DNA from 2 places in the Desulfomicrobium salsuginis genome. Region 2 is predicted to be linked to the other one. Evidence: riboswitches for the same ligand, from Rfam matches in the RefSeq annotation. Region 2 holds a riboswitch; the other holds the start of a gene.
The links. A riboswitch is a leader RNA that binds a small molecule or an ion and turns the genes downstream of it on or off. The one in region 2 is predicted to bind cobalamin.

Region 1: it holds a riboswitch for cobalamin, as region 2 does, so the genes downstream of both, ACYQ3G_RS09810 (sirohydrochlorin cobaltochelatase) here and ACYQ3G_RS03645 (anaerobic ribonucleoside-triphosphate reductase activating protein) in region 2, are expected to answer to the same signal.

Annotation. Positions count from the first base shown of each region.
Region 1 covers NZ_BAAHYA010000002.1:577,244-582,328, forward strand. Annotated here, with positions in the region: gene ACYQ3G_RS09800 (ABC transporter ATP-binding protein) at 1-157, opposite strand, end outside; gene ACYQ3G_RS09805 (FecCD family ABC transporter permease) at 166-1,173, opposite strand; gene ACYQ3G_RS09810 (sirohydrochlorin cobaltochelatase) at 1,176-2,060, opposite strand; cobalamin riboswitch at 2,149-2,327, opposite strand; gene ACYQ3G_RS09815 (TetR/AcrR family transcriptional regulator) at 2,496-3,092, shown strand; gene ACYQ3G_RS09820 (TRAP transporter substrate-binding protein) at 3,146-4,156, shown strand; gene ACYQ3G_RS09825 (TRAP transporter small permease) at 4,251-4,736, shown strand; gene ACYQ3G_RS09830 (TRAP transporter large permease) at 4,733-5,085, shown strand, end outside.
Region 2 covers NZ_BAAHYA010000001.1:826,950-832,034, reverse strand. Annotated here, with positions in the region: gene ACYQ3G_RS03650 (MFS transporter) at 1-714, shown strand, start outside; cobalamin riboswitch at 779-908, shown strand; gene ACYQ3G_RS03645 (anaerobic ribonucleoside-triphosphate reductase activating protein) at 974-1,612, shown strand; gene ACYQ3G_RS03640 (ribonucleoside triphosphate reductase) at 1,647-3,707, shown strand; gene ACYQ3G_RS03635 (hypothetical protein) at 3,802-3,945, opposite strand; gene ACYQ3G_RS03630 (FlgO family outer membrane protein) at 4,083-4,838, opposite strand; gene ACYQ3G_RS03625 (hypothetical protein) at 4,835-5,085, opposite strand, start outside.

The sequences.
Region 1 (5,085 bases), on a different contig from region 2:
GCTGCAGGACCCCGGACACGGCGCGGACGAGGGTCGTCTTGCCGCTGCCGTTGGGTCCCAGAATGCCAGTGAACTCCCCGGACCCCACGCTCAGGGTGACGCCGCGCAGCACGGCCCGGCCGTCGTAGCCGGCCGCAAGGCCTGCGATCTCAATCATGGGCGCGCTCATGCCGTGCGCCTGCGGGCCATGATCAGGCAGAAGAAGGGCCCGCCGAAGAGGGCCGTGAGCACGCCCACGGGCAGTTCGGCACCGTGGGCCAGGATGGTTCGGGCCAGGACGTCGGACCACAGCAGCAGAATCCCTCCGCCCAGGGCCGAGAAGAGGAGCAGCCGGCGGGAGTCCGGCCCGACGAGCATGCGCACCAGATGCGGCACCACGAGGCCCACGAAGCCGATGATCCCGGAGACGCTGACGGCCGCGGCGGTCAGCATGCCGGCGCCGACCAGCAGGGCGACGCGTACCCGCTTCACGGACACCCCGACCTGGGCGGCCTGCTCGGTCCCCAGGGCCAGGATGTCCAGTTCGCGGGCCAGCAGAAAAACCGTTGCGCCGCCGACGGCCAGGTAGGGCAGCATGACACCCACGTGGTCGAACCCCCTGCCCTGAAAGCTGCCCATGATCCAGAAGACGATGGCCGAGAGCGACTCCTCGTTCAGGGACTTGATCAGGGCGATGAGCGCGCCCAGAAACGTCGAGACGACGATGCCGCCCAGGACCAGGCTTTCGCGCGAGAAATTTCCGGCCAGGCGGCTCAGGCCCAGGACCATCCCCATGGCCGCGAAGGCCCCGGCCAGGGCGGCCAGGGGCAGGGCGGTCGGTCCCGGCAGGGCCCAGCCAAAACCCAGGGCCAAGGCCGCCCCGCAGGCCGCGCCGCTGGAGATGCCCAGGGTGAAGGGGTCGGCCAGGGGGTTGCGCAGCAGGCCCTGGAAGACCCCGCCCGAGACGGCCAGGGCCGATCCGGTCAGAAACGAGAGGATGATGCGGCCCAGGCGGATGTCGCGTACGATGACCAGATCCTGGGTTTCGGGCCCGCCCCGCAGCCAGGCCGTCAGGGCCTCGTGGATAGCTGCAGCCGAAAGGGGGTAGGACCCGAAGAACAGGGCCGCGTAGACCGAGAGGGGCACGGCGGCCGCCAGAAGCAGCCAGGCCCGGGTGTGACGCGGCCCGGTCATGGTCAGTTCAACCGCTCCACGGCGGCCTGTAGGTGGTCAAGCCAAATGTCCACGAAGGCCGGGATCTCGGCCGTGCCGCGCAGCACCGCTTCGCAGGCCACGCCGTCGGCCGTGAGCACGGACTTCCAAGAGTCGTCCCCGCCGCCGGCCATGTCGTTGACGGCGTGGTCGCCGGACACGGCCATGAGAGGCTGGAGCCAGGCTTTCCTGACTTTTCGTTCTTTCAGAGTCGCGCGCACATCGTCCAGGGATGGCGTGCCCTCGACGGTGCCGACCAGGACCAGGGGGTCCAGGCGGCTCAGGGAGTACTGCAGGCCGGGATAGTAGATGTTGGCCGGGTGATGGGTGCCATGGCCCATCAGGATGACGGCTTCGTTCTTTTTCCGGTCAGGCGGCAGGCTGGCCATGACGGCCTTGGCGCAGGCCTCGACGTCGGCCGGTTCGGCCAGGAGCGGCAGGCCCAGGGTCACCTGTTCCATGCCCTTGGGCAGGCCCGAGAACGCCTCGACCGTGCGCTGCAAGGCGTGGAACTCCTCGCCGGGGATGGTCTGCAGGGACTGCACGGCCACATGGGTGAAGCCGTCGTCCATCATGCGCGCCAGGGCCATGGCCGGGGAATCGAAGTGCAGTCCCTCGTCGGCCAGTTTCTGGCGCACGATGCGCGAAGAATAGGCCCAGCGCACCTCCAGGTCGGGAAAGCGGGCCTTGGCCCTGGCGTCGATGGTGTCCAGGGCGGCGCGGGCCTCGGGAACCGTGGTACCGAAGGCGACCAGCAGGATGCCCTTTTTGGTCGGCCGATCCCCACCGTGGCCGGCGAAAGCCTGGGCGCCGAGGAACATAAGGGAAATGACGAGAACGAGTCCGCAACCATGCGAGGCTTTGAACATGAGACCTCCAGGTTTGGCGGGGGAAATGGATGAAGACGGACGCGGGTCCGGGGCGCGGCCCGCAAAACCCCCGTTGCGGACGGCACAGACTGTGGTTGGTCTTCGGACAGGTCTTCCGACTCGTTTCACCGTCCTCGTCCTTCCCAGGATGGTTCCCAGTGGACAGCGCGGAGGATGGCCTTGCTGAAACTCACGGCGGCGGGTCCGCTCCCGATTTGCACGGGATTCCCTTTTACACCCGAAGGTATCCGAAGTGGGTGGAAGGCTAGTCGGGGGCTCGGAGGCTGTCAAGGATAGTGGGGCGTTTCGGGTGTTCCGCAAGAGAGGTTGCGGAATCTTCTCGATGGCGCTTGACATTGCGGCCGGTGCGCGAATAAGTGGTCATAAAATGACTTCTGGTCATTTTGTGACCATTGTCCAATTTAAGGGGATGACGTGGCCAGGAAACAGCAGGAAAAATCGCTTCAGACCCAGCGCGAGCTGCTCGAATCCGCCGAAAGGCTCTTCGCGGCCAAGGGGTTCGTGGCCACGACCGTGGCCGAGATCACGGCCGACGCCGGCTATGCCAAGGGGAATTTCTACCGGCACTGGCAGAGCAAGGACGAGATCATGCTGGAGATCATCGCCATCAAGATGCAGTCCTACCGGGCCATGCGCGACGCGGCCCTGAAACATGCCCGCAGTCTTGAAGAAGTCATGGACCGCATCCTCGATTTTCTGGAGACCATGATCGACGATCGCAACTGGTCATCGGTCTTCCTGGAGTTCACCATTCACGCCTCCCGCAACGAGGAACTCCGCGCCCAGCTCAACCAGTCCCTCTACAGGCTGTCCAACGATATCTTCGAGGACATCGTCGCCCCGTACGTGAAGAGCGGCTACCCGGCGAGCAAGATCGGGGCCCTGAACACGGCCCTGTTCGAGGGTTTCCTGATCCATTCGCTGCTGGGCACGGGCACCATCGACCGCAAGGATTTCCGCCGGGCCGCCATGCGGCTGGCCCTGGCCAACGCCCTGGACACCCAGGCATGAAACGGGCCGGCGCATGGGGCGCGGCCGCACCTGTCACACGGAGGATTTTCGAGATGAGGCTGTCTTTTCGGGTCGCGGCGCTGGTCGCCGCCGTGCTTGTCCTGGGCTTCTCGGGTTCGGCCATGTCCGCCGGGCCGGTCAAACTCTCCTACAGCAACTTCTTCCCGCCGACCCACATCCAGTCGCAGCTGGCCGAACAGTGGTGCCGCGAGGTCGAGGCCCGCACGAACGGGCAGGTTGTCATCGACTACTACCCGGCCGGCACCCTGACCAAGCCCAAGGACTGCTATGACGGCGTGGTCCAGGGCATTTCCGACATCGGCCTCTCGGCCCTTGGCTACACCAAGGGGCGCTTTCCGGTCCTGTCCGGCGTTGACCTGCCCATGGGCTACACGTCCGGCATCCAGGCCACAAACCTGGCCAACGCCGTCTTCGAGAAGTTCAAGCCCAAGGAGTTCGACGACGTCCACGTCCTGTATTTCCACGCCCACGGACCGGGCAAGCTGCACACCGCCGGCAAGCCGGTCAAGACCATGGACGACCTCAAGGGCATGAAGATCCGCGCCACGGGCAACAGCGCGGCCGTCATTACGGCCCTGGGCGGCAATCCCGTGGCCATGTCCATGCCCGACTCCTACCAGTCCATCCAGAAAGGCGTCGTCAACGGCGGCATCTACCCCGTGGAAACCAACAAGGGCTGGAAGATGGCCGAGGTCGTCGACTACCTGACGGACACCACGGCCGTGGCCTACACCACGACTTTCTTCGTGGTCATCAACAAGGGCGTCTGGGCTGGCCTGTCCCCCGAGGTGCAGAAGGCCATGACCGACGTCAGCGTCGAGTGGGTCGGCAAGCACGGCCAGGCCTGGGACGACAGCGACAAGGAGGGGCTCGACTTCTTCCTGGCCCAGCCGGGCAATGCCGTGGTCACCCTGGACCCGGCCGAGGCCGAGCGCTGGACCAAGGCCATGGAGCCCATCTTCACCGAGTATGAGGCCGAGTGCGCCAAGGCCGGTGCCGACGGCAAGGCCGTGGTCAACTTCATGCGCGCCAATTTGAAGTAGACAGTTCGATTATCGATTGACAGGCGGCAACGGTCTGTGTTGTGGCCACCGCAACTCAGGGCGTCGCCGCCTTTTCGCGTAAGGGAGCGTATTTGTGGAAGGAATCGAAAAAATACTGGCCAGGGTCGAAAGCGTCATGCGCGTGGCCGCGTGTCTGAGCCTGATGGCCATGGTCCTGATCACGGTGGCGGACATCAGCGGGCGGCTGAAGCAGAGCCCGATCTTCGGATCCGAGGAGATGGTCAGCTTTTTGGCTGTTCTGGCCCTGGGGCTGACCCTGCCCTACGCCCACTCGCACCGCTCCCACATCGGGGTGGAGGTTTTCGTGCAGCTTCTGTCGATGCGGGTGCGCCGCCGGCTCAAGCTTTTTCGGGAGATCCTTTCGATCCTTTTCTTCGCCACGGCCACGGTCATGATAGGCTTCTACGCCCGTGACAAGCAGCTCTCGGGCGAGGTGTCGATGAACCTGGGACTGCCCGAGCATGTCCTGATCTACGTTCTCGCCGCCTGCTTCGCCGTGACCACCCTGGCCATGATCGTCGACTTCCTCCGTTTCCTCGACCAGTGGAGGCAGTCATGAACCCGGCCGTCATCGGTTTCATCGGCATCGCGGCCATGCTCGCCCTGTTCTGCACGCGCATGCCCGTGGCTTTCGTCATGGCCGTTGTCGGTTTCGTCGGGTTCTCTGTCCTGACTTCGGTTCAGGGCGGCCTGAACATGATCAGCCGCAGCATGTACGAAGTCTTCGTCTCCTATGACCTGACGACCATCCCGCTCTTCATCCTCATGGGGCAACTGGCTTTCAACGCCGGCATCAGCCGCCGCCTCTACTCCACGGCCTACCGCTTCTTCGGGCATATCCGCGGCGGCCTGGCCATGGCCACGGTTTCGGCCTGCACGGCCTTCGGCGCGGTCTGCGGATCGAGCCC
Region 2 (5,085 bases):
CAGTGGCCGCTCATGCCCTTTGTGGCGCAGATCGCCGTTTGGACCCTGGCCCTGGGGCTGTGCCTGAGCCTGCGAGAGCCCGTCGGGGATGACGGCGGACATGTCACCTCCCATCTGGCCGAGGCCCTGGGCGTGTGTCGCCTGGCCTTCACCAGCCCGGCCATCCGGTCGACCATTCTGAGCGGGACGCTTCTGGGCCTGGCCTCCTTCTACATGGTCTGGCTCATCCAACCCCACATGCAGGCCTGCGGCGTTCCTCTGAGCTGGTTCGGCCCGGCCTGGGCCGGCGCCAACCTGGTCGTGGCCCTGGCCGCCTCAGGCAGCCACAGGGTGCAGCGGAGCATCGGCATGCGGGGCATGTACGGGCTCTTCTTCCTGCTCATCGTCGCCGCCTATGCCGGCCTTGGCTTTTCCACAGCCCTAGGAAGCTTTGCCTTCTACTACCTGCTCACGGCCATGCGCGGCCTGCAGGGCCCGCTCATGCGCTCCCGGCTGCAGGCCCTGAGCGAGCGCCGCAACCGGGCGAGCATCCTTTCTCTGCACAGCCTGGTGTTCCGGTTGGGTTTCGTCCTGACCGGCCCCCTGGTGGGCCGACTGGCCGATGCCGAAGGGTTGCCCGCGACCTTCCTGACCCTGGCCTGTGCATTTGCGGTGGCGCTGCCCCTGGTGGGGAGAGAATTTTTGCGCCGCAACCATCCGGATTCCAAAATCTAGTTTGCCCTTCCACAATGCTTTGGAGGCCGTGTGGAAAAGGTTTCGGTTGCCGCAGCGAGTCGGATCGATTAAGAATGACTCCGTTCCGCTGATCCACTTCAGGAGCCTGGGAACCCGGTGCGAATCCGGGGCGGTCCCGCCACTGTAAGCCCCAAAGGGCGAGCCAGAAAACCGGTCTGAAGCATTTCTCTTAACCCTCTGCACGCGGATGCAGGGCGTTGAGATATTCAGAAAGAAACGTCCAAAACTTCGAGCTGACATGACGGACACGAGCCCTGTCTGGGATCGCGTGCGCGGCATTGAGCCGGTGAGTCTGTGCGACTGGCCCGGAAGGGTTTCCTGCGTGCTTTTCACCGGCGGCTGCAACCTGCGCTGCCCGACCTGCCATAACGCCTCCCTGGCCTGGACCTGGGAGAAACTGCCCGCCCTGGACAGGGCGACGGTGCTGGCCGACCTCGGCAGGCGCCGCCGCTGGCTGGACGGGATCACCGTGTCCGGCGGCGAACCGACCTGTCTGGACGGCCTGCCGGAGCTGCTCGCCGACCTTGCGGTCACGGGCCTTCCGGTCAAGCTTGATTCCAACGGCTCTGCCCCCGATGTCCTGGCCGATCTGCTCAGGGAGAACCTGGTCCAGACCGTGGCCGTTGACGTCAAGGGGCCGTGGCGGATGTACCCGGAACTGACCGGGCGCGCCATGACGCCCCAAGGGGCCAGGCAGTCTCTGGAGCGGGTTTTCGGCCTGGCCGCCGAGTATCCGGGTCGCGTCTATTTCCGCTGCACCAAGGTCCCGGCCCTTTCCCCGGATGATCTGGAGGAGACGAGAGCCCAGGTGCCCGCGGACCAGCTCCTGTCCTTCCAGGAGTTCGTGCCGCCCCGAAGTGCCGCGGACGTTTCTTGAGAACCTCAAACCAGATTTTTCGATCGGAGTATTCATGCCCCAGCAGATTGTGAAACGTGACGGACGGATTGAATCCTGGTCCGTGGACCGCATTGCCCAGGCCATCCTCAAATCCCTGAACGCCAGCGGCATCAAGGACCCCCTCCTGGCCAAACGCCTGGCCGGGAAGGTGGAGGCCAAGCTCGACGGCATGGACAATCCCGAACAGGAACTCGTGCAGGACACCGTCGAGCAGGTGCTCATGGAGTCCCGCCTCTATCACGTCGCACGCCGCTACATCGTGTACCGCGAAAAGCGCCGCCAGATCCGCAGCCAGACCGAGACGTTCCTGGACGTGACCGAGACCATCGACAGCTACCTGAACAAGTCCGACTGGCGCGTGAGCGAGAACGCCAACATGGCCCACTCCTTCCAGGGGCTCATGCTGCACCTCTCGGGCTCGGTCCAGGCCCGCTACTCCCTGGAGAAATACCCCGAGGAAATCCGGCAGGCCCACGAGCACGGCTATTTTCACATCCACGATCTGTCCTTCGGCCTGGCCGGCTACTGCGCCGGCTGGTCCCTGCGCGACCTGCTGCTGGAAGGCTTCAACCTCGAAGGCCGCTGCTCCTCGGGCCCCTCGCGCCACTTCGACGCGGCCCTGGGCCAGATGGTCAACTTTTTGGGCACCCTGCAGAACGAATGGGCCGGCGCCCAGGCCTTCAACAACGTCGACACCTACCTCGCCCCCTTCGTGCGCCATGACGGCCTGAACTACGACGAAGTCAAGCAGGCCATGCAGAAGTTCGTCTTCAACCTGAACACGACCTCGCGCTGGGGCGGGCAGAGCCCGTTCACGAATTTGACCTTCGATTTGACCCCGCCGGCACACATCGCCTCCGAGGCGGTCATCATCGGCGGGGCCCTGCAGGACAGCACCTACGGAGAATATGGCGCGGAGATGGAGATGATCAACCGCGCCTTCCTGGAAGTCATGCTCAAGGGCGACTACCACGGCCGCATCTTCTCCTTCCCCATCCCGACCTACAACGTGACCCCCGACTTCCCGTGGGAATCCGAGGTCGGCGAACTGCTGCTGAAGCTCACGGCCAAGTACGGGGCCCCGTACTTCCAGAACTTCATCAACTCCGACCTCAAGCCCGAGGACGTGCGCTCCATGTGCTGTCGCCTGCAGATGGACCTGCGCGAGCTGCGCAAACGCACGGGCGGCCTCTTCGGCGCCGGCGACCTGACGGGCTCCATCGGCGTGGTCACCCTGAACCTGCCCAAGCTGGCCTACCTGGCCCAGGGCGAGGAGGACTTCCTGGATCTGGTCGGCGAGTACGCGGCCCTGGCCAAGGATTCCCTGGAGTTCAAGCGCAAGATGGTCGCGGACAACATGGACAAGGGCATGTTCCCCTTCTCCCGGCGTTACCTCAAGAACGGCTTCCGCGGCCACTTCAGCACCATCGGCATCCTGGGCGGCCACGAGGCCTGCCTGAACCTCCTGGGCAAGGGCATCGAGACCGACGCCGGGACCAGGCTCATGATCCGCACCCTGGACCATCTGCGGACCATCACGGCGCGCTTCCAGGAGGAGACGGGCAACCTCTATAACCTCGAAGCCACGCCGGCCGAGGGCACGAGCTACCGCCTGGCCAAGATCGACAAGAAGCTCTACGCCGACATTCAGGCCTCGGGCAACGGCGTGCCCTACTACACCAACTCGACCCTGCTGCCCGTGGGCCACACCACGGACATCTTCACGGCACTGGAGCACCAGAACCGCCTGCAGCCCATGTACACCGGCGGCACCGTGTTCCACAGCTTCCTGGGCGAGTCGGTGCCGGACATCAAGGCCCTGCGGAGCTTCATCGTCAAGGCTCTGAGCGAGACCAAGATCCCCTACATCTCCGTCACGCCGACCTTCTCCATCTGCAAGGACCACGGCTACCTCACGGGCGAGCAGGCCACCTGCCCGCGCTGCGGCCAGGAGACCGAGGTCTACACCCGGGTGGTGGGCTACTACCGGCCGGTCAAGATGTGGAACCGCGGCAAGCAGGCCGAGTACAAGGACCGTGTGGAATACTCCCAGGCCTCCTGCTTCGGCGCCTAGGCCCTCGCGGGAAACAAAAAGAAAACGGCCGGGCTGCTTGTGCAGTCCGGCCGTTCGACGTTGCAGGCCAGGTCCCGGGGCGCCGGGAGGGGAGTCAGCGCAGCGTCGTCCGGTTCCCCTGCCCCAGGCTGCTGAAGACGGAGCGCAGCCCGGCGGCCAGCCGGAGGATGGCCTTGGAGATGACCGGTTCGGGCCGGTTGATTTTCTGGGAGTGCAGAAAGACGGTAATTTCGCGCATGATGAACCTCATATTCTGAAATATGGTAAATTTTGTGAATGTCGTTTTGAAGCGATGGTCAATTAGGCGCGAAAGATCTGTTCGTCAAGTGAATTTCTGACGATTCTATTTTTGTATGATTTCAGGTCGCTGGCCTGTCAGGACGGCGGCAGCAGGGCGTCCTGGGTGGCCCGGTCCCACTGGGCGGCGGCCGGCATAGCCAATGACGCGCGGAAACGGGCCAGGGCGGCCTTGGATCTTTTGCCCCACGCGCCGTCGATCTTGCCCTTGTAGAGGCCTTGGGCGGCCAGGGCCTGCTGGACGCGCTTGGCGTCGGATTTGTGTTTGAGGTCGAGCAGCGGGGCGGGGGCGGTCTTTGTCTTGACGGCTGACGGTGCCGCCCCCATGAGGATGTGGACCTCCTCGGTCAGGCGCAGGCGGCACGAGGCCGATGCCAGGACGACGTGGTCCGCGGTCTGCACGATGCGCGCGCTGACCCGCACCCCGCCGTCGGCCAGGGTGTATGTGCCGGTCAGCACGGCCTGCAGGCCCGAGGTCGAGCCGGCCTGATCCGGGCTGCCGGACAGGGCCGTCTCCCCGTTCTCCTTGAGGCTGTAAGGGCTCGGCATGAAGGCGCGGGTGTCGGCCACGCGGTACCCGTGGCGTGCGAAGGCGTTGCCGGTTTCCTCGGCCAGGATGCGCCCCAGGGGGGATGTCGACCTGAGGTCGTTCAGGTCCGCGAAGGGGGCGGTCATGATGGCGGTGGACCGGTCCAGGCGGACCTGGAGGTTCCCGGCCAGGCTGTCGGCCAGGGCGGTGCAGAGTTCCTCGATGCGCGACGCCCCGCAGCCGGCCGTGCCGGGGGCTGGGATGGCGCAGAACAGGGCGCAGAGGAGCAGGATGGCGCGGGTCATTTGTTCACCAGCGAATAGCGTTTGAGCTCGACGTCCCCGCTCGGCGCGCCGAGCTTGTACTGGGCCATGTCGCGGCCGTCGACGTAGAAGATGCTCGAATCCCGGTACAGGTAGCCGCCGTTGTGCACGAGGGCGGAGGTGACCTGGATTTCCGTCTGCGGCGTCTGCGGGTCGAAAAGGCCGCTCTCCTCGGACACCATGGGCACCTCGGGGTAGCGTCCCTTGTCGTCTTTGGCCTGCACGAAAT